Regions from separate parts of the Aeribacillus sp. FSL K6-2848 genome, predicted to be linked through region 3. Evidence: riboswitches for the same ligand, from Rfam matches in the RefSeq annotation. Region 3 holds a riboswitch; each other region holds the start of a gene.

Region 1 (7,835 bases), 2.4 Mb from region 3:
ACGAAATCGCCCAAAGTGCTTGCTAATGTAGGAATATGGGCATAATTATAAATAATCGGAATCTGTAATTCTGCATCTTCCTCCCAGCGGTCAAACGCTTTTATCAGTTCTTGTCCTTGAAATACAATTTTCCCAGCGTCACCATAAAGTTCAGAGATGACATTATTTGCAACCGTATGTACATGCAGGCTGCAGCCGGCTTTGCTTCTTTTATATATTTCGCAATGCAACAGCGTTTCTGCCGAAGGCTTCAGCTGTGTTGCGCCTACAGGATTTCCTTCTCCATCAACAAGCAAAAAATCTTCCTTCGTTTTTTTTCGTTTATCTTTGCCGCTTGCGGTCACAAGAAACTGAAGCGGGGAATCTTGAACTTTTATGGCTAAATTGCCGCTTGTCCCCATAAACCAATCCCTCGCAGCAAGCTCCTCTTTAATCTCCGCAAGCTCATGAACACGAGTTAAAACGACACTCATTTTGCGCCACCTTTTTCTTCTATGAAATTTGTTTTGTTTATTGTCTTCTCTAAAATGTCAATACAGTCGTAAAATGTTTCGAAAGATTGATAAGGAATAGAAAATTCTTGACATTTTTTTGATAAATAATCACGTGCAATAACTGTATCTGCAATCTTCGCGGCTTCTAAATCTGTGACGGAATCCCCGATGATGATGGAATGAGTGTCAGCATTTGCAATTTGCCGAATAATTGTCGGTTTGCAGCACCCACAATTTTGGTTGGGACATTTTTCATCACACGTATAAGGCCAATGAATGGTGATCGTTTCTCCGCTAAAATCCGCTTTATTGCAAAACAGTGCGGTAATAGAATCAAAAGGCTGCAACAGCGGTTTAATAAAAAAATCGATTCCGCCGCTGACAATGTATAAAGGAATGTTCATGTTTTTCGCATAATGAACAAAGTCGCGAAATCCTTCCCTTATTTCTGCAGTTTCTAAAATATAGTGAATGATGTCACCCTTTAAAGAAGATGGAAGAAGTGCAAACATCTTGCCGACTCCTTCCTGAATACTAATCGACTGGGAAAGGACGCCATCCTTCAATTGCTCCCACTCTTTTGGAGCGAAACGCTTCATGATGCTAACGATGTTATCTTTTTTTGTCACCGTTCCATCAAAATCACAAAATATTACTGGCTTCAATTGGACGGTGCCTCCTTCCATCCCCAGAGCCGAATTGCTTTTTGTAATTCTATGTCTTCAGCTGCTTCATTAAGGGGAACACCCCGGGAAACAGCGTCAACTGCCTGACGGAAAGCTTTTCCTCCGCCTTTAGCACCTTGCGGGTGACCGTGAACACCGCCTCCTGCATTAATGACGCAATCTTTTCCAAAATCATGAATTAAAATGGGAACAAGACCCGGGTGAATGCCAGCAGATGGAACAGGAAAAACTGGTTTTAAAACTGATTCCTTCACCAATTCTTCTTTCACTTTTAAAACTTTGTCACGCTCCAATGCAACGCTGCCATATGGTGAAGGGAACAACGAAAAATCTGCTCCAGCAATTCTTATCAATTTTCCAAGCAATAAGGAATGAGAGAGCCCATATTTTTCGGATGAAGTAAACGATCCGCTAAACGCCGGATGAGCCATAATTGGGAGGGCGATTTCATCATCTTCCCTTAATGCTTGCAGCACATCGAGGCCATATGTAAAAACATTAAATAGCAAAATATCGGCACCTAATTCTTTTGCTTTTCTTGCCTTATCTTTCAATTCAAATGTTTTTCCCGTCAAATTGACCGCATACAAAGTTCGGTGCCCTTTTTCTTGATACACGTTATCAAGAACTTTTTTGCCTTCCTTTATTCTTGTTTCAAATGATGTGAGCGAATTTTCAAAAAGTATTTCGTCATCCTTTACTAAGTCGACGCCCCCGAGAGCCTGCTCCCGCAATTGGGCAAGAAGGTAATCCATATCACGTCCAATTACACCTTTAAAGATGCTCATCACTAACGGTCTGTCGTAAACGCCAAGTTTTTCTCGTAACCCCTGAATTCCAAATCGAGGACCTGGAAAATACCGAAAGATCTCATCGTCAAACTGCAAATCTAGTAATTTTATTTCTCCATCTAGTGATAATTTTCCAAAAGTTGTCGTTAAGATGGCAGGAATGTCTTTAGAAAAGTTTTCTCCCGGAAAGCGAATGTGAAGCTGTGCAATCGTTTTGCCGGAGGATGGATCCTCGCCTGTTTCTTTTATTTCAACCACTTGTCCTTTATGCTTTTTTAACTGCTCTTGCACTAAAAGAGGAAGGTCAGTCCACGAACCTACCGTTAATCCAAGAGCAATGCCTTCTGCTTTTTTTTCTAAATCTTCTCGTTTCGCAATGATTTGGTATACTGCTGTTACGTGACCCATTTTTTCAATCCTCTTCATTAAATATTGTTATATAAATAAAACCTCTTCAATAAGAAGAGGTTTTTTGTCAAAACAACTTCTTATCTTTCAACATCTCTGTTGGGAGAATTAGCACCGTGCTCATCATATGAGTCGGTTGCCGGGCTTCATTGGGCTCATCCCTCCACCTGCTCTTGATAAGAGTTTTATTATTAACTTTATAATTCTTATTCATTTACTTGGATTATGCCACTATCCTTCCACCCTGTCAACACTTTTTTACATCATATTCGATTCAAATTCGCTTACATTTTTCTGATGGCATGCTACAATTATTTAATGGTGCAGTTTAATTAAAGGAGAAATGATTTTTATGGAAACTTATACAACCCTCAAAAAGATTACTCCTTCCTATGATCCTTGGGAAGCTTATTTAGATATGAAGGAATACGGTGAATTAACATTATCAAATATAGAATTTACCACCACCACAATCTGCAATATGCGATGTGAGCATTGCGCTGTAGGATACACTTTATCTCCGAAAGATCCGGAAGGGCTGCCGCTCGATTTACTTTTAAAAAGGCTAGACGAAGTGCCGACATTGCGATCCCTTTCGATTACCGGCGGGGAGCCGATGCTTTCGATAAAATCTGTGGAAAATTATGTCGTTCCCATTTTAAAATACGCACATGAACGCGGGATACGAACCCAAATCAATTCCAATTTAACATTGGACTTGAAACGCTATGAAAAAATTATCCCGTATTTAGATGTTTTGCATATTTCCCATAACTGGGGAACAGTCGATGATTTTGTTGAAGCCGGATTTGCAATGATGAAAAAGAAGCCTCCATATAAAGAACGTGCAAAATATTTTGAACGAATCATTGAAAACTCTAGAGCTCTGGCTGAAGCGGGAGTAATTGTTTCAGCGGAGACGATGCTGAATAAACGGACGGTTCCTCATCTTGAAAAAATCCATAGACAAATTGTAGACGAAATGAAATGTCAACGCCATGAGGTGCATCCAATGTATCCAAGTGATTTCGCTAGCAATCTTGAAACGCTCAGCTTGGATGAGATACGCGAAGCAATTCATAAGCTTTTGGATATCCGCGACGAATCAGTGTGGATGCTGTTTGGAACACTCCCGTTTTACGCTTGCAGCGACAATGAGGAAGATTTAGCATTGCTGAAGCGATTGAGAGAAAGCAAAAACGTGACTGTTCGAAATGACCCTGACGGCAGATCCCGTCTCAATGTCAATATTTTTACAGGGGACATTATTGTGACAGATTTCGGCGATGTACCGCCGCTTGGAAACATCAAAAAAGATACTCTTTTATCAGCCTATGAAAAATGGATGCAATCCCCGATTGCCCAACAGCTGAATTGCCATTGTCCAAACGTAGCGTGTCTTGGACCGAATCTTTTAGTGAAAAATAGTTATTACCGAGACTTAGATTTTACAAAAAGAAAAGCGCGCATATAAATAAAAGGGCTTGGGCTTCTTTCGGCAATATATTTGCCTTTCGCCCGCCCTTTTCTATTATCTAGGCTGATTGGTAATAAGAAAGTGGAAGGATGCCCGATCCTGCACAGGAATCCATGCTCCAATGCCTTGTTGCGTAACATTTTTGACAACAATTTGCTTCTTGCTTCCCTTTAACATTAAATACACTTCTCCGTAAGTGACTTTTCCTTTTTCGTTGACAGCGGGAACGTATGCGTATAAATACCCCATTTTTTTCGGCGGGATATTATATACTTGATTTTTTTTCGTCCCGAAGCCGACAATTGTTTCAAATGCTAGCGGCATTTTCGATTTCTTTGCCGCCTTCATCAGCATCATTTTTTTGACATCTTTATGATCAGAAATTCTAGCGGTTAATCCTCCTTTAACCCGTTTTTGCGCCTCCTGTTTATAGCTAATTTGAACGGGCGACTTACCGCCTCGATTGTCAAAAAAGTTTGTATTGATTTTTTGATACTCCCAATTGACTGTTGTTTCCTCAGATTCATAATTCAATGCCCACCGTCCCAAGTAAATGGCGGCTCTATATCCTATGGCGGTTGGAGAAGGTGTAATGGAAGACTCATTTAACATTTTAATTAAAACAGGATTTTCAATCGGGACGTTGGATGTTTTGATTAACTCTTTTGTTAATTCACTTGGCTGTAAATAAGGAAGATTTTGACTCGGATTTGGATACGTATTTTCTTTTGAAATATCCATCACCGATTTGGGGATAGTTGGTGCTTCAGCGAAGCTTAAGCTTGAAAAAACCGATGCAAGCATGACTGAAATAAATAACGTCATTAGCTGTTTCATGTGGTTATCTCCTTTCAAGTAGCCTTTGCTTGTAGTTTTTTCAAGCTATTTGTATTTTATCCGCAAAATATCTTCCTATAATAGATAGAAGCCTATCCCCATGATGACATAAGCAGCAAGCAAAGTAGCCCCTTCAAACCAGTTCGTATCGCCGTCATTGGAAATTACAATCATGAGCAGTACTCCTGTCGCCATGGCAATCAACTCAGGAAGTGTAAAGACGAGCGGCATTTTTTCTGAAAACAGAAGCGAAATTAATACAAGCAAAGGCGCAACAAACATGGCAATCTGCAAGGTTGATCCGATGGCGATTTCAACCGCTACATCCATTTTATTTTTGTAAGCCATAATAATCGCAGACGCATGCTCCGCTGCATTTCCAACAATGGCAACGACAATTACCCCAATAAATAATTCACTCCAGCCAAGTTCATGTGCGACCGTTTCAAACGTATGTACAAGATTTTCCGAAACATATGCAACCGCAATTGTTGCCAAAAACAAAATGATGGTTGCGATCTTGCCAGACCATTCCGGGCTTTCGTGTTCTTCGATCTGCTCCTCTTTTTTCTGATAAACTCCCCGATGGGTTACCAATTTAAAAAACAACGCGGCTAAATAGAGCCCGATCATAATGATGGAAATGCCAATGCTTAACGTCAATGTGTCCGTATCATTCATTGTTTGTGCAAACACTTCTGGAATGACAAAGGCAACAATGACCGCAAACATTAACAATCCAGAATTATGTCTTGCGTCGTATTCATTAAACTTCTGCCGCTTGTACTTTAATCCACCAACAAAAAACGATAAACCTGCAACAAGCAGCAAGTTGCCGATTACAGAACCTGTGAGAGATGCTAAAACAACTGAAATTAAACCTGCTTTTAACGCAAAGATTGAAATAATGAGCTCAACAGCGTTCCCAAAAGTCGCATTCAACAGTCCGCCAATTCGTGGACCTGCCACAATCGCCAAGCTTTCTGTCGCTCTTCCCATAAAACTGGCAAGTCCGATAATCGTTAAACAATAAATTGCAAATAGAAGCAGTGCATTCCAATGCATCAAACTGCCAATAACGGACAACGGCAATCCAACAACAACCAAGATCGATAATATACGATTGAACATAAAGCTCACCACCCATATTTAGCAATAATTTTCCCGAAAACTTTGCTTACTTATTTTAACAAAAGTTGTTTAAAATAAACACTTCCTTCTAAAAAAGGCCGTTTACAATTATGGAAAAAATTTGTCCGTAAAAATTATTTTTATTCTGACATAAGCAATATATTTTGACAAATCGAGCATTTTGCAAAGAGTCAGTCAAGACTTTGTGGGAACTTTTTTGATTCGCTGAAAACAGATGTAAGTCATAGGTTAGCGAACCATTTTTTTGAATTTCATCTGTAAGCGCTTTGGGACTATCATCCCTTGCCATGACAGACCGATATGTATACCTTTTTTTACCATCCCTTGAATTCAGACAGGGCATGATAGATCGGCGTCCCGGACGATTGCTGTAAATATGGAAAAATTAGAAAAGGCCATTCAAAAGATTACAAATGAGATGAGACGTTGCAAAGAAGCGGGTTTTGTAGATGGTATTCCATTTTGGGAACAAGCGTTAAGTAAGCTACTGAAAGAGAAAAAATAAAGGTCACTTATCCATTAAGGCATTGTAATTAGTTTCTTTCTTTTAAGGATTTTCGAGTTTGTTGGTATTTAGTCTACCAGTAATAAAGTTCTAGAATACTTTATTTAATGGTATTTTTATACCAAAAAATGAAATATGTGGAACTATATTGATAAAATTAACGTCTATAAGTGTGATAGAAATTAATATACTAAGGAGGTAATTTAATATGCGTAAAAAAATTTTACTTGGGGCTTTAAGTTTATCTTTGTTAGGAAGTACATTACCATCATACTCAGCGTTTGCGGCAGAAAAACAAGATACATTAAACGTCTATTCTCAAGGATATAATGTATCGTTATCAGAAAATCTTATTCAAACAGCTGATCAATATGTTGTTGTCGAAGAAAATAAATTTGTATTGAAAGATGAGAAAAAGTTAAAGGAGATTCTTTCTGAAAGAGATTTTGAGATTGTTAACAATTTAGTATCTCAAGCTAATAATAATTTAGAGACCATCAGTGGAGCTAATACAGCGGTAGTAGGAAATAGTGTTGTTGTAATGCCTAAAGACGTTTCAGCTAAAACTATTAGTTACGCTAAAGCTTCTGAAGGAAAAAGAGCAATTAAATTTCATTGGTGGGGAATCGAACTGTGGTTGACTAAGACTGATGTTCGAGCCATAGTAAAAGGTGGAATTTCTGGTGGTGCAGCATATCTAGGTAGTATATTTGGAATAGCTGGCGCAGTTGCAGGAGCTGTTGTAGGAGCCATAATATCTGAGTATATAACAGGTGTCCCGATTTATGTTAAATATACTTATGGTAATAAATATCCTCCTATTGTCTTACCTCAATAAAAAGGGTTGAAAATTATGAAAAAAGCTATTATATCTGCAATTTTTGCAGGATTAGTCGTTTTAATAGGTGAGTATATATTCACAAATAGCTTAATTAAGTTATCGGTTCAAATACCCGTGTTATTAATTGGTATTGTGCTGATATATAGGCTACTGGGAAAATAGATTGATACACATTTTCGCTGTATAAAATCTTTACAACATTCCCCTGTACTGTTTTAAGTGCAGGGGAATGAAGATAATTGCTAGTAATAGTCATATCCATTTTCTCCTTTATTTTAATTACTAACTCAACTTTCGCAGATAGAAATTGGCAAATAAGCCTTGATATAACTAGGAAGGCCTGCAATCCATTGCTGTAGTTGACTTTCAATGATTTTTTTGTCATTTTATTTATCTTTTTTAGGGTATCTTGAAGAAGCTCGATCAACTGCTGTAAAGCTACAGCCCAATCCAGTTCATTGATTTCATCGCATAGTTCATAAAAGAGACCGCCAATGGTCCGATCATCCGTGTTACATTGATTTTGCCACGAGAGAACGATGTAACGAGTAAACACAATGTTGGTATGGCTGATAAGCAAGTCGAAAGAACGGCCTTGGAATTCTTCCTGAAGGCGCAACAGTGACTTAGTCGTCTTGAAAAAT
Region 2 (7,835 bases), 140 kb from region 3:
AGCTAAAGCCGCTTAGGTATATTTTTATTATTTCTACAGTCTACTTGACAGGGGACAGTTCAAAGCTGTAGCCGAAAGTAAGTAATTTTTTTATATGATTGGACCGCCAAGTTCTTCAATTTCCTTCGGAACGTTCGAGAATTTTTTGAAGTTCTCTTTGAATGCTTTTGCTAATTCATACGCTTTTTGTTCATAAGCGTTTTTATCACTCCATGTTTTAATAGGCTGTAAAACTTCATCAGGCACTCCTGGAACATGAGCAGGAATCGCCAGCCCGAAAATAGGGTCTTTTACAGTTTCCACCTCATCGAGTTCGCCTTCCAATGCTGCCTGAACCATGGCTCTTGTATAAGCAAGTTTAATTCGTTTTCCTACTCCGTATTCTCCACCGGTCCACCCTGTATTGACTAAAAATACTTTCACATCATGTTCTTCGATTTTTCTTCCGAGCATTTCAGAGTATCTTGTAGCTGGAAGCGGAAGAAATGGTGCGCCAAAGCATGTGGAGAACGTTGTTTTAGGGGAAGTAATACCCCTTTCCGTTCCAGCAAGCTTGCTCGTATAACCGCTTAAGAAATGATACATAGCCTGTTCTTTCGTTAATTTGCTTATTGGCGGTAGAACACCGAACGCATCAGCTGTTAAAAAAATAATTGTGTTAGGGTGACCCGCAATGCTCGGTTTAGCAATATTGTCAATCGCTTCAATTGGATAAGCCGCACGGGTGTTTTCTGTTAATAAGGAGTTGTCATAATCAGGAATTCGTGTCGATTCATCAACCACAACGTTTTCCAAAACGGAACCGAATCGAATCGCGTTATAAATTTGAGGTTCTTTTTCTTCAGACAAACCGATGCATTTTGCATAACAGCCGCCTTCAATATTAAAAATACCAGATGAAGACCAGCCGTGTTCATCATCACCAATTAATCGGCGTTTTGGATCGGCGGAAAGTGTTGTTTTGCCTGTTCCCGATAAACCGAAAAAGAGCGCGACATCGCCTTCTTGACCGACATTGGCGGAGCAGTGCATTGAAAATATATCTCTTTCTGGAAGCAGGAAGTTCATGACGGAAAAGATAGACTTTTTCATCTCGCCTGCATATTCAGTTCCGCCGATCAGGATTATTCTCTTTTCAAAAGAAATAATGATAAATGCTTCTGAGTTCGTTCCATCCACAGCTGGATCTGCTTTAAAGGAAGGAGCGGAAACAATCGTAAACGGATTTTTATGCTCCTTTAAATCGTCTTGGCTTTTCGGACGGATAAACAGTTGGCGAGCAAATAAATTTTGCCACGCCAATTCATTGACCACTTGAATTGGAAGACGATATTTTTTGTCAGCTCCGGCAAATCCGTTAAAAACATAAATTTCATCTCTATTTTTTAAATATTGTATGACTTTTAAGTACAGTTTTTCAAAAACTTCTGATGAAATTGGCTTGTTGACGGGTCCCCAATCAATTAAATGCTTGACAGAATCTTCTTCAACGATGAATTTATCTTCTGGTGACCGGCCGGTATATTTGCCTGTTGTAACCGAAACTGCACCTGTATTTGTTAAAAAACCTTCTTTCCTAGCTAAAACTTTTTCTACAAGTCGTGCGACTGGTAAATTATGATATGCATTTGGTCCGCTGATCAACGAAGCTAATTCATTTGATACATCTACAATATTCATATACATACCATCCTTTTTTTGCATATTTGAAATGGTTTTATAGAAATAGTATAACACATTCGAAAAAATAATCCATCCTATTTATCGATTTTTGAAAATAATGTTTTTACTATATATTTTGCCTTCATTTTTGGGCATCATACGAATCATGATTGATCAGCTGATCCTGAAATAATGGATATCAGATGATTTGGAAAATTACAGAGAAGCTTTATTTATTGTTGACAAGTACTTTTTTGCTCCTGTATGATATACATTTGAACGGATACTCTTATCCCGAGTTGGCGGAGGGACAGGCCCTATGAAGCCCAGCAACCGGCTCGTTGAAAGAAGACAGTAGAATATGGCTTTCAAAATCGCGGTATTCTATGGACATACAACATGATGCGAAAGAATTCCATATTCATAGACGAGCAATGGTGCTAACCTGATGCAAGGTTATATCCTTGAACGATAAGAGTGAAAGGCAATGATGTTTATAACAACCTTTCCTCTGGCAGGGAAGGTTTTTTCTATGTATAAGAGAAATCTCGTTTAGCCAAGTTTTTCTTATCGTACGCAATTTTGATATGTATACAATAGTGGCGAGGGAATGAGTTCCGTGTCAATGTCAAGGAGTGTAGCACTCCATAAACATCATTTTAAGTTTGAGGAGGATGCAGTAAATGACAAAAAAGCGCCGTCTGTTTACATCTGAATCCGTAACGGAAGGGCATCCGGACAAAATTTGCGACCAAATTTCAGATGCGATTTTAGATGCCATTTTAGAAAAAGATCCGAACGCACGTGTAGCTTGCGAAACATCTGTCACAACCGGACTTGTATTAGTCAGTGGAGAAATTACGACAAGCACGTATGTGGATATACCAAAAATTGTGCGAGAAACGGTCAAAGAGATCGGCTATACGAGAGCTAAATACGGTTTTGATGCTGAAACTTGTGCTGTTTTAACATCAATTGATGAGCAATCACCCGATATTGCTGCAGGGGTGGATAAAGCTTTAGAAGCGCGAGAAGGACAAATGACTGATGAAGAAATTGAAGCGATTGGCGCTGGAGATCAAGGGTTAATGTTCGGTTTTGCATGCAATGAAACGAAGGAATTAATGCCTCTCCCGATTTCCATTGCCCATAAGCTTTCACGCCGGCTTACAGAAGTTAGAAAAAGCGAAGAAATTCCTTATTTGCGTCCGGACGGAAAGACGCAAGTTACGGTAGAATATGATGAAAATGAACAGCCGGTTAGAATTGACACAATTGTCATATCGACTCAACACCATCCGGAGGCAACTTTAGAACAAATTAAGCAGGATATTAAAGAAAAAGTAATTGATCTGGTTGTTCCAAAAGAACTGATCGATGAAGAAACAAAATATTTCATCAACCCTACCGGACGTTTCGTTATTGGCGGACCACAAGGAGATGCAGGATTAACGGGACGAAAAATCATTGTCGATACTTACGGAGGCTATGCGCGCCATGGCGGAGGAGCTTTCTCAGGAAAAGATCCGACGAAGGTAGACCGATCTGCAGCTTATGCGGCTCGTTATGTAGCGAAAAATATTGTCGCAGCCGGACTTGCAGACAAATGCGAGGTTCAGCTGGCCTATGCAATTGGTGTAGCGAAACCTGTCTCTATTTCTGTTGATACGTTCGGTACTGGCAAAGTAAGCGAAGATGTTTTAGTTGAATTAATTCGCAATAACTTTGATTTGCGCCCAGCTGGCATTATAAAAATGCTTGACTTGCGCCGCCCGATTTACAAACAGACAGCTGCTTACGGTCATTTCGGACGCAACGATCTAGATTTGCCATGGGAACGCACAGATAAAGCGGAAGCTTTGCGCGAACAAGCTCATCAATATTTGTAAAATAAAAAAGGTGTCCAATGCGATGCATGCATTAGACACCTTTTTGCTTTTACGGTCCGAATGCGACAAAACAGATGGTGCCTGCTGAAGCTCCTAGAACTATTCCCGCCAGCACATCTGAAGGGTAGTGTAGGCCAAGAAAAATTCTTGATAGTGCCACACTGAATGCGAGAGGAAGCAAAATCCATGTTAAGGCTGGAAAAAAGAGCAAAAATGGTGTTGCCACTGAAAATACAGCTGTCGTATGTCCAGAAGGAAATGAATGGTCAGTTAACGGATTTTCTAACACTTTTGTTTCAAATAATGTAAGATAAGGCCGTCTGCGTGGATAAATTCTTTTCACAATGAAAACCGGAATATGACTGAAAAAAAGAGCAGCTGAACTTGCCAAGGCAACAGTTTTTACAGGTTCATTAAAAAATAACATCAGCATTAAACATGTTGCAATTGAAAAAACAGCCCCTCCTAAATGAGTAATATACCGAAAATAAACATTCAGTCCTTTTCGTTCAAAATGCGAATTAATCAGTTTGAACAACTTGCACTCAAATTGGTAAAGCTGATTCAGCAGTCTGCCCATGTTAAAGTTCCTCTTTTCAAAAAGCAAAAATTCTTATAAAAAATTTTCTCTCATATTTATGTAAACTTCAACAAATCTAATAAAAATTTTACAAAATTTTAAAAATACATGAAGCTGCCCGGTAAAGAATGACATTTGAAAGAGAAAGTTTTAAAATGTTTTTATAAGCAATTTATATGTTGTTCATACGAGCAATATTTTTATAATATTGAGCTTTTTCGATATACTCGCGACGGATGCGTTCCATATCTTGAAGATCTTCTTCTGTTAATTCTCTAATCACTTTGGCGGGTCTTCCGAATGCTAAAGTTTTCTCAGGTATCTTTTTGCCTGGCGGGACAAGACTGCCTGCACCGATAAAAGCGCCTTTTCCGATTTCTGCTCCATCCAGAATAATCGAACCCATTCCAATTAGAGCTCCTTTCCGCACAATCGCACTATGGAGCAGAACTTGATGGCCGACGGTTACATCATCTTCAATAATTAACGGTTTATTTGGGCTCTGGTGCAGACAGCATTGGTCTTGAATATTGACCCGATTTCCAATAATAGTTGGGGCGACGTCACCGCGGATAACCGTCTGAAACCAAATGCTTGATTCATCTCCTATTTGAACATCGCCGGTGATTGTGACAAAATCAGCTATATAAGCCGAATCGCTAATTATAGGTTTTTTGTCTTTATATGGATAAATAACCATGGGAACCATCCTTTTCTTTTTTTCATATTATAACAAATTTTCCGTCATGTTCGGAAAGGAGTTAATTTATGTGGAAATGGGTAAGTTCTAGTCCTAAAGCTGCGATTGTCATCATTCATGGAGCTTTAGAACATCATGGACGTTACAAATGGCTGATAAAAAAGTGGCAAACAAACGGGTACCATGTTGTCATGGGGGATTTGCCAGGACAAGGAAATTCATCCTCCAGACGGGGACATGTCCAATCGTTTGATGAATATATTGATGAAGTTGACCGTTGGATCAGGGAGGCTCAATCTTTCCAATTGCCGCTTTTTTTGCTGGGGCATAGCATGGGCGGTTTAATAGCCATACGTACGCTGCAGAGAAATAAAATTCCGTTAAACGGGGTCATTTTATCTTCGCCATGTTTAGGAATTTTGCAAAAACCGAGTAAAGCGCTCGATCTTTTGGCAAAAGGATTAAATATTTTCGCGCCTAGGGTACGCTTTGATTCCGGTTTGACAGTTGAGATGGCAACGAGAAATAAGGAAATTCAAGACATAAACAGAAACGACTCCCTTTACGTAAGAAAAGTTTCTGTGCGCTGGTACAGAGAGCTTCTTCATGCCATTGAACTAGCATTTCAGCAGCTTCCGCAGTTTCCAGATGTCCCTCTTTTCGTCATGCAGGGAGGAGAAGACAAAATTGTTGATAAATCAGCAGTTCAAAAATGGTATAGTCAGTTGAATCTCACGGAAAAGAGCTATAAAGAATGGGAAGGACTATATCACGAAATTTTTAATGAACCGGAAAGAGAACTTGTTTTTCAAGATGCGTTGAGATTTACAGAAAGCCATTTAACATAAACACTGGAATTTTACAATGAAGAGGTGAGTTGATCTTTGAGTATACCTGAACACCCTATCAGCCTTATGTCAAGAGTTTATAGGGAAATTCTTCCGACCGTCCATTATTACTTAGATGGGTGGAAAAAAAAGGCTGAGGAAATACCGAATCCTGAATTGAGAAAGCAGGCGCTTGCAAGCATAAATACGAAGGCATTTCATTGCGAAGGAGGAAGCATTTTAGCGCTTTTGTCGAACTCTCATATAGAGGAATGCATAGAGTTTATCGTTGCTTATCAAACGATTAGCGATTACTTGGATAATTTATGCGACAGAAGCACTTCTTTTGATCCGGAAGATTTCCGCATGCTGCACCAATCAATGAAGGATGCGCTGTCGATTCATGCAGAATTAAAAAATTACTACCAATTTCGTGAGGACCAAGATGACGGCGGATATTTAAAAGAGCTTGTCATGACATGCCAAAGAATGCTGAGCCAATTGGAGAACTATCCGGTTATAGCTGGCTATTTGATGGAGCTTTGCGAATATTATTGTGAACTGCAAGTACATAAGCATGTAATAGAAGAGGAAAGAGTGCCAAGGCTAGTACAGTGGTTCGAACAATATAAATCTTCCCTCCCGGATATGCGGTGGTATGAATTTTCTGCCTGCGCTGGATCGACATTGGGCATTTTTTGTTTAGTCGCCTATGCATTTCAGCCCAGCTTTAACGAAGCGATTGCCAAAAAAATTAAAGATGGTTACTTTCCATATGTGCAAGGGCTTCACATTTTATTGGATTACTTTATTGATCAAGAGGAGGATCAATTGGAGGGCGATTTAAATTTTTGCAGTTTTTATGAAAGCACATCAGAAATGATGGAACGATTAGCTCATTTTGTACATGAAGCGGACAAAAATTTAAAAGGTATTCCGAACGAAAATTTTCATAAATTAATTAACCGCGGATTGCTCGGCATTTATTTATCTGATGACAAAGTATTAGTACATAAAGATTTAGGAAAGCTGGCTAAAAAATTAATAAAAAAAGGAGGAACAACCTCCGTTTTCTTTTATGTGAATGCTAGGGCATATCGAACGTTCCGAAAATGGAATTTGATTAAATCTTCTTGATGGATAAAGCTAGCCGGGATATTATTCCCGGCTATTTTGCTTGTGCGCCCGGCATGGGTGTAATCTATAGGGTGAAAGTCCCGAGCTGCGAAGGCAGAAGTAGCAGTTAGCTTAACGCAAGGGTGTCCGTGGTGACGCGGAATCTGAAGGAAGCGAGCGGCAAACTTTGGGTCTCTCGGAACACGAACTTCATATGAGGCTAGGTATCACTGGGTGAGTTTGCAAGACAAAACAAAGCCCTTTCTGCCGAAGGTGATACAGAGTAAATGAAGCAGATGGATGGAAGGAAAGATTACACTCTTACCCGGGGAGGTCTGGCTGGCACGCCAAGTAACCTTGGTAACCTATCTAGTGATAGATAGCTGAACAGTCAGAAGTCAGCAGAGGTCATAGTATTAGTTGGTCTAGAACAACTAAGAAGGACCGAACAATTAAGAGAGAATAGCCCTTGGCATTCAGTGAGTCATGATGAACACAGAAAACGTAGTACCTCACTTGAGGGAGGAAGCGGTGAATCCCGTGGGAGATCTCTTGGAGGGTGGAGTGACCACTGGCATAAAGAGAACAGCTATTCACGGAAGTTATAAAGACTTGCGTCAATTATCTTAATTGAACCGCCGTATACGGAACCGTACGTACGGTGGTGTGAGAGGACGGGAGTTAATCGCTCCCTCCTACTCGATTTTCGATTGCTACAATAAACGGAGGGGAATTTTTTTGGTTTAAAAACCGGTATTCAAGTACATGAGCAGTATGTTGATCGATTTGTTCGGCAAATTTAAGAAGCTCATCTCTCTCACGTTTTCCTTCCGGATGGCCGTGATAAACGACCAGCACGATCATTCCACCGGGTCTTAATATGGATAAAAGCTGCTTTACTGCTTCAATAGTTGATTCTGGTTTTGTCACAATGTTTTTTTGGCCACCGGGCAAATAACCGAGATTAAACATCGCACCGGCGATATGATTGTGATGTTTTTTCGGAATCGTATTGAAAATGTCATCATGACTGGAATGAAACAAAGTAACACGGTCGATTA
Region 3 (7,835 bases):
ACCGATTTTGGACGGGTCGCCGGTGACCGCTAAAATATCGTGCAGGCCAAGCGTATGCAGTCCCATTAAATGGGATTGAATGCCGATTAAATTTCTGTCACGACATGTTAAATGAACGAGCGGGCGAAGCTGGAAACGGCTTTTCACAATTTTTGCGCAAGCAACATTGCTGATTCTTGGTGTAGCAAGGGAATTATCCGCAAGCGTAATTGCATCAATCCCCGCTTTTTTCAACGCTTTTGCTCCTGTTAAAAATTTTTCCAAGCCGAGCGTTTTCGGCGGGTCCAATTCTACAATCACTGAGCGTCTGTTTTTTGCAATATCTGGGAGAGGAGTTTCTTGACTTTCTTTCATAGGTAAAACATGAATTGGAACATTTCGTTCTTTTACTTCTTTCTCTGTGACAGGAGGGAGGTTTGATACAGCTTCAGCCATTGCCCGAATATGTTTCGGCGCGGTTCCGCAGCATCCGCCGAGAAGCCGGACACCTTGTTTTCGGAATTGAAGAGCCGCTTCATAAAAATAGTGTTCATCTGATTCATAAACTAATCTTCCGTTTTCATACCTTGGCAGGCTGCCGTTTGGAAAAGCGGATAAAAAGGCATGTTCAAACAGCGGCACTTCTTCCAGAGATTGCAGCATATGATAAGGGCCTAAACGGCAATTGAGGCCGACAATATCTGCACCAAGTTCTTCAAGCATTTTCAAACCGTCTGCCAATCTTGTTCCATTTTGAAAGACGCCTTGTTCGTGCAAAGAAACATTTGTGATAATGGGCAAATCCGTTTCTTTTCTAGCTATTTGCAAAACGGTTTTCAGTTCTTCCAAGTCGTAATAGGTTTCTAAAATAATGCCATCTACGTTTTCGGATAAAAGGACATGAAGCTGCTCACGAAAATTTTCGGCAATGTCAGATAGCGTGAAGGCGCTTTTTTGAAACGAACGGATGCCGCCGATTGTTCCGATGACATACCCTTTGTTTTCCGCTTTTTGTAACGCCCTCTTTGCAAGTTCAACCCCTTTTTGGTTGATGATCTTTATATCATCTTCCAGCCCATATCTGGCAAGCTTTATGCGATTGGCGCCGTATGTATTTGTTTGAATAACAGTTGCGCCTGCGTCTAAATAGGCTGAATGAATCCGTTCTATTTCTTCCGGTTTTGAAACGTTTAGCTCATCAAAGCATCTGTCTATTCCGAATGAGTATAGTAGAGTCCCCATTGCTCCGTCGGCAATTAATATATGATTCTGTAAATCTTGTAAAAGCCCCATAAAAAGTCCTCCAATCAAATGAAATAGGCGCCTGCAAGGAGGCGAACACCTATATAAAAAAGAAAAGCCTTCTAAGAAGAAGACTTTTTCTTGAACATTTTCCCCTTCTTCTTATCTTCCGAGCGCAAATTTACGCATCGCTGGATTTAGCACCTTGGTACCCAAAGTTTTTGGGTAATCCGGTTGCTGAAGGTTCATCGGGCCAGTCCCTCCGCTTCTCTTGATAAGAACGCTTTACCGTATGAAATTTTAAAACAACGGATTAATCCTAATTTAACGAATTTTATCAAAATAATCAATATAAAATTTCAATTTTGTGAACAGGGCAAATGCTAGCGAAAATTAATAAATTGTACGTCGATCGGCAAGTCGGCGCTTTTCACAGCTGCAATCACTTTTTGCAAATCGTCCTTGCTTTTGCCGCTTACCCGGACTTGGTCGTCTTGAATTTGGCTTTTTACTTTTAGCCCGGTATTTTTGATCAGCGCATTGATCTTTTTCCCGTTTTCTTTGTCAATTCCGTTGACAAGTTTGGCTCTTTGTCTGACAGTGCCTCCTGAAGCCTTTTCGATTTTCCCGTACTGAATATTCTTGGTTGCGACACCGCGTTTAATCATTTTGCTTACTAATACATCTTTTAGTTGATTCAGCTTATATTCATCGTCAGAGATTAGCACAAGCTCATCTTTTTCTAGGGATATATCGCTTTTAGATCCTTTGAAATCATATCTGTTTACAATTTCTTTTTTCGCCATTTGAATGGAATTGTTCACTTCGGCAATATCCACTTTTGAGACGATGTCAAATGAATTCTCCTTAGCCAACTTTTTACCTCCAATAACGTTATTTACATTCATTATAGTGAATGTCGTTCAGTTGAACAACTCTTTTAGGGGTTCCTCGCAAATTAAATGAAAAAACCGTTACTTAAAGCAACGGTAAGGAAAATAATAGCTGGCAGAAGTTTAAGTGCGCTTAAATAAAATTATGCTAAAGATGTCGCTTTGGAACATTTAGGGGAAAGAAAGTTTTGTAAGTTTTTTACTGCTTCGAGCGAATCTTCTCCTTCAGCGCTGATGACTACATGACCTTCTAAAAAGGCGGAAAAACCGAGCATGCTTAAAACGCTTTTCGCATTTAATTGGAGCTTTTTTGTTTGGAATAAAATGTAGCTGTTAAATTTAATCGCTTCATGGACAAGGGAAATGACATATTCCGGCTCCATCTCTTTTGTAAGATACACGGAAATTTCATGTTTCTTCATTGTGCCACCTCTTGTATACTTATTTTACAATATCTTACATTAATAAAGGATAGATTCCCACATGTTTGTCATTTCCTCTTACATATAAAAAAATGACCTCCGCTTTCGAATATGGAAACGTTCTGGATTTCTCTGTTTTTTAATGAAATGAATGGTCTAATCAAATTGAAAGTTATTGCCCCGCCCCATGTTTTATTAGACAAAAATGAAAACAAAAGCTAGAGAAAAGATGCATACTGTAAGATAAGAAAGCGTCTTTTTCTTTCAGAACGTCCGGATAGAAGAGGTGGAAGACTCGCCTTTAGAGATATTTCAAAAAAAGAAAAAGCCCGACAGGCGGGCATTATAAATGATCCGTTTTCTTTGAGTATTGCCGTTTTCCAAGCTCTCGATTTTTTTCCTTCAATAGATTTTTTTCGTGTCGTTTTGCATTGTTGTCTACAGCTTTTTTATCATTATCGCTTGTTTTGGACATTCAGGAAGCTCCTTTCCATACTGTTATATACTTATGATTTCCATGAAGCTTCTTGAATATGTTTATTTAGAAAAAATACAGCAAGGGTGCCGGGGCCAGAGTGTGCACCAATGACAGCACCGATCGTATGGATGATAATTTCTTTTGGATGAAACGTTTCTTCAATTAATTGTTTTAATTCGAGAGCTGCTTCTTCATCATCACCATGGCTGATGGCGATTGTCTGTTCACTCAATCCGTCTCCACGCTCTTCCATCAGCTCAAGAATTCTCCGGTAAAGCTTCTTTTTCCCGCGGATTTTTTCCAGCGGGATCAGCTTTCCTTCTTCGACATGCAAAAGCGGCTTGATATTAAGCAGTCCGCCAACAAACGCAGATGTTTTGCTGATTCTCCCGCCGCGAGCCAAATATTCCAGGCGATCAACTGTAAAAATGTGCTCCATATGACTGCAATACTCTTTTACTGCATTTGCCATTTGTTCTAAATCAAGTCCTTGTTTTGCTAATTGAATGGTGTAGCGGACAGCAAGTCCATACCCAAGTGAAGCACATTTCGAATCGATAATTTGCAGTTTCCAATTCGGATATTTTTCAAGCAATTGCTGCTGAACCATAACGGCAGTTTGATATGTACCGGACAATTCGGAAGAAAAGGCAATATACAGCGCCGGCTGATTGTCTTTCGCCAGCTTTTCAAATTGATTGGTGATTGTTTCCGGTGATGCTTGTGATGTTTTAGCAACGTTTCCAGCTCTCATATAGTCGTAAACTTCTTTTGGTTTGATTGTCAATTGATCCTCATAGTCCTTCTCGCCAAGGTGGACACGAAGAGGGATGAAAGAAACGCCTTGATCGTTTAAAAAAGAGACAGGCAGATCACAAGCACTATCAGCGATAATGTGAATATTCATTAATCACACCTACTTTTTTTCATTTACATATAGTCTATCTTGATCACAAATAGAAAACAATACAATTTGTGCAAACTGAAAATTTAAAAAAGAAGGACAAAAAAAGAAAAAATGGACGAAACAAGAGGAGCTCGTTTCGTCCATTTCATATTTATTCCTTGTTCAAAATGTGCCGTACAATCGGCATTCTGGATGGTGTTATGCCTGCTCGATTTTTTCTCGATGCAGATGCTGTACAAAGATTGGTCTGTTCAAATTCGATCTGTTCATTATAAAATCAGCCCTTAAAAGGATTCGAAAATGAACGGAAGGGCATTATCCTTCGAAGCTTGCTTCGTTATTGACTCTTGCTTCTGATTCGGCAAACGTCATACGGTATGGAAACTTTTCATCATGTTTTTTGACAGCACCTTTTCCTTGCTCAATGAATCGTTTCGATTTATTCCGTTTGCCCAAGTTGGAATCCCCCTTTTGATCATTGACGAAATGAGTTCGTCAATTATAGGGTATCCCTTTTTAAACATCTAAATCCTTGTCAATTGTTGTGAGGTGTAAAAAGATAATCGAACTTTTGGACTTTTGCAAAGATTAAAGGGACAGCAATTCCTTTAAAAATTTTGCAACTCCGTCTTCTTCATTTGTCAGCGTAATTTCATCAGCAATCTCTTTGAGCGGCTCAATTCCGTTTCCCATTGCAACGCCTAATCCCGCATATTCGATCATTTCCAAATCATTGTCTTCGTCGCCAAAAGCGATAATTTGCTCTCGAGGGATATTGTAAAATTCGGCGATTTTTTGCAATCCGACTGCTTTATTAATGCCTGCTCGGATAATTTCAATAACATGCCACGGGTGAGCCCAGCTTCTGTGGTCTACAACTTCCGCATGAACTTCATTTAAATAATGGCGAATCCGCTTGACATTTTCTTCGTCTGAATGGATTAACATGCTTGTGACATCGCGATTTAAAACAGCTTTTAAGTTGCCGATTTCAATTTTCGGATTTCCTATACTGAAAATATCCAACCATTGTTCATTATGGTAATGAAAATAAACATGATCAAGCACTTCTGCTAAAATGTTATGGACTTGATGCTGTTCGGCGATTTCTACAATCTCTTTTACAACAGATACATCAAGGGTTGTATGATGAAATCCCCAGGATTCATCCAGCGGATGATGGACAAAGGCTCCGTTAAAATTGACAATCGGGGTTTTTAAATTTAATTCTTCGTAATACATTTTGCTCGAGCGGAACGGCCTTCCTGTTGAAATGCATATGATATGCCCTTCTTCTTGTGCTTTTTGCAAAACATTTTTTGTAAAAGGAGAAATCGTTTTGTCATCTTTCAGCAATGTGCCGTCTAAATCCAATGCGATTAAATGTTTTTTGGCCATAATCTCTCCTCATTTTTTGTTTTTATTTAGTGTATCTTTTTTCCATCTTTTTTGTCCACATGTTAAACTAATTTTAGCAAAAAAATAATGAAAGGAGCATCCTAATTGAAGGTCATTGTTGAGCATACGATGGCGGACAATATCCCTGTACTGCATGTATGCAAAGAAGATTTTATAAAAGATGAGCTGCCACTTGTTGTGTTTATCCATGGATTTACGAGCGCAAAAGAGCATAATTTGCACATTGCCTATCTTTTGGCGGAAAAAGGTTTACGAGTAGTATTGCCTGATGCGAAATTTCACGGAGAGAGGGATGAGAATCTTTCAGAGGCTGACTTAAATTTAAATTTTTGGAATATTGTTATCAGTTCTGTTAAAGAGCTCGAAAAAATAAAAAATTATTTTTTTGAAAAAGAATTGATTGACGGGAAAAATATAGGGGTAGCGGGAACTTCCATGGGCGGTGTTGCTACACTTGGAGCGCTCACTCAATATCCGTGGATCAAAGCTGCTGTCAGTTTAATGGGCAGCCCAAATTATCAGGAATTTTTCAAATATCTTGTGGACTCCTATCAAAAAGCAGGCTATACCTTTCCGTTGTCTGAAGAAGAAATTCAGCAGCAATTCGATGCGTTGTATGAGTATGATTTATCCGTACATAAAGAAGCGTTATGCAACCGCCCCCTTTTGTTTTGGCACGGGATGAAGGATCAAGTTGTACCATTCGCTCCTACTTATCAATTTTATGAAGAGATAAAGCCGTTGTATGCTGACAATCCGGAACATTTGGCATTTATTGCGGAAAAGGATGCAGGGCATAAGGTGTCTCGAAAAGGGGTGCTAGAAACGGTTGAATGGTTTGTACGGCATTTGAGGTAGAAAATTTTTAATGTGACATTAACTTCGATATAATGTAATTAACGAATATAAGAGGAGTGGATCGAAATGGATGAAGCGCTGAAGGAAAATATAATGGGTGCTCTTGAACAAGTTATTGACCCAGAACTCGGCATTGACATTGTCAATTTAGGATTAATATATGATTTGGAACTGAACGATGAAGGAGTCCTCAAAGTAACTATGACATTGACGGCAATGGGATGCCCCCTTGCTGGAACAATTGTTCAACAAGTAAAAGCTGCGCTTGACGGAATTCCAGAAATCAAAGATGTCGATGTCAACATCGTTTGGAATCCACCTTGGACGAAGGACCGCATGTCCAGATACGCAAAAATTGCCTTGGGTATTCAATAAAAACTTATGCAGACTGGCGGAAAAGGCCAGTCTTTTTTATTATGCAAATGTTTTATCAATTTGGCTGCAAGTGTCATTATGTTTTTATTTTCGTCTTTATTGCTTCTTTTGTTTATCTCTCACCATAATGGAGCTTTTATCCCGAAACATAATTTGCATTTTTTCTTCAGCATGGCATATCCGGATAATTTGCAAGGGATTCCCTGCTCTCTACTACATTAAGAATCCTTGTTTTTGAACAGAAAAATTATAAATATACAATTGATTTTATTTTTATACAGTATTATAATGGTAACTAATTTAACGGAATGAATTGAAGGTGATTGAGGTTGAATATAGGAATTATCGGGGCAACAGGATATGGCGGTGTGGAACTTTATCGAATTTTAGCCAATCATCGGTATGTCGAAAACATTCATTTATATACATCTTCAGCAGAAAAAAAGAGCTATATTGACGAATATCCGCATTTATCCCATATAAAAGAAAATGAACTAAAACCGCTAGAGCCGGATCAAATAAAAGAAGAAAATGATGTTGTTTTTCTTGCGACGCCGTCGGGGATATCGGCTTCACTGACGCCGGAATTGCTTGACGATCAATTGAAAATCATCGACTTATCAGGCGATTTAAGGTTAAAAAACAGTAATGATTATGAAAAATGGTATAAAAAAGCACCAGCGCCTGAAATGCTTTTGCAGGAAGCGGTATACGGCTTGACAGAGCTGTATCGTGAGGATATTAAGAACGCTAAAATTTTGGCGAATCCTGGATGCTATCCAACTGCAACCTTGCTTGGCCTAGCACCGCTTGTGCGGGAAAAAATCGTCAAAGAGAACTCGATCATTGTTGATGCAAAATCGGGTGTTTCAGGTGCAGGTCGAAACGCGTCACTTGCTACAAGCTTTGTTGAAATACAAGATAATTTCAAAATTTATAAAGTACATCAGCATCAGCACATACCGGAAATTGAACAGGAGCTTCATAAGTGGGACGAGAAAGTCGGCTTCATTTCGTTCAGCACCCACTTAGTGCCGATGACAAGAGGGATTATGGCGACAATGTATATTGAATTATTAGAAGAATGGAATACTTCAAAATTAGTAGATTTATATGAATCGTTTTATAAACATTCACCATTTGTGAGAGTGCGTACAAACGGAACGTTCCCAAGCACAAAGGAAGTGTACGGCTCGAATTATTGCGATATCGGTCTTGCATTTGATCAAAGAACAAGTCGGTTGACAGTCGTATCTGTCATT

What was found. Region 3 has a riboswitch for S-adenosylmethionine ahead of NSS70_RS06120 (bifunctional homocysteine S-methyltransferase/methylenetetrahydrofolate reductase). Riboswitches for the same ligand answer to the same signal wherever they lie in the genome.
Region 1: another riboswitch for S-adenosylmethionine. It lies ahead of NSS70_RS17580 (2,3-diketo-5-methylthiopentyl-1-phosphate enolase); the one in region 3 lies ahead of NSS70_RS06120 (bifunctional homocysteine S-methyltransferase/methylenetetrahydrofolate reductase).
Region 2: another riboswitch for S-adenosylmethionine. It lies ahead of metK (methionine adenosyltransferase); the one in region 3 lies ahead of NSS70_RS06120 (bifunctional homocysteine S-methyltransferase/methylenetetrahydrofolate reductase).

The regions. Positions count from the first base shown of each region.
Region 1 covers NZ_JBBOQQ010000001.1:3,630,599-3,638,433, forward strand. Annotated here, with positions in the region: gene NSS70_RS17570 (methylthioribulose 1-phosphate dehydratase) at 1-473, opposite strand, end outside; gene NSS70_RS17575 (2-hydroxy-3-keto-5-methylthiopentenyl-1-phosphate phosphatase) at 470-1,159, opposite strand; gene NSS70_RS17580 (2,3-diketo-5-methylthiopentyl-1-phosphate enolase) at 1,156-2,379, opposite strand; SAM riboswitch class I at 2,457-2,562, opposite strand; gene yfkAB (radical SAM/CxCxxxxC motif protein YfkAB) at 2,732-3,853, shown strand; gene NSS70_RS17590 (YfkD famly protein) at 3,911-4,660, opposite strand; gene cax (calcium/proton exchanger) at 4,769-5,824, opposite strand; gene NSS70_RS17600 (hypothetical protein) at 6,222-6,350, shown strand; gene NSS70_RS17605 (hypothetical protein) at 6,559-7,188, shown strand; partial or broken gene NSS70_RS17610 (IS4 family transposase) at 7,479-7,835, opposite strand, start outside.
Region 2 covers NZ_JBBOQQ010000001.1:1,077,011-1,084,845, forward strand. Annotated here, with positions in the region: gene NSS70_RS05490 (IS3 family transposase) at 1-16, shown strand, start outside; gene pckA (phosphoenolpyruvate carboxykinase (ATP)) at 91-1,680, opposite strand; SAM riboswitch class I at 1,949-2,140, shown strand; gene metK (methionine adenosyltransferase) at 2,346-3,551, shown strand; gene NSS70_RS05505 (phosphatase PAP2 family protein) at 3,601-4,131, opposite strand; gene NSS70_RS05510 (gamma carbonic anhydrase) at 4,304-4,831, opposite strand; gene NSS70_RS05515 (alpha/beta hydrolase) at 4,900-5,679, shown strand; gene NSS70_RS05520 (tetraprenyl-beta-curcumene synthase family protein) at 5,716-6,795, shown strand; gene NSS70_RS05525 (tRNA (mnm(5)s(2)U34)-methyltransferase) at 7,456-7,835, opposite strand, start outside.
Region 3 covers NZ_JBBOQQ010000001.1:1,220,263-1,228,097, forward strand. Annotated here, with positions in the region: gene NSS70_RS06120 (bifunctional homocysteine S-methyltransferase/methylenetetrahydrofolate reductase) at 1-1,272, opposite strand, end outside; SAM riboswitch class I at 1,381-1,502, opposite strand; gene NSS70_RS06125 (YajQ family cyclic di-GMP-binding protein) at 1,605-2,096, opposite strand; gene NSS70_RS06130 (HPr family phosphocarrier protein) at 2,258-2,536, opposite strand; gene NSS70_RS06135 (DUF3941 domain-containing protein) at 2,880-3,011, opposite strand; gene NSS70_RS06140 (DegV family protein) at 3,043-3,921, opposite strand; gene NSS70_RS06145 (hypothetical protein) at 4,237-4,377, opposite strand; gene NSS70_RS06150 (Cof-type HAD-IIB family hydrolase) at 4,510-5,319, opposite strand; gene NSS70_RS06155 (alpha/beta fold hydrolase) at 5,449-6,198, shown strand; gene NSS70_RS06160 (metal-sulfur cluster assembly factor) at 6,265-6,573, shown strand; gene argC (N-acetyl-gamma-glutamyl-phosphate reductase) at 6,903-7,835, shown strand, end outside.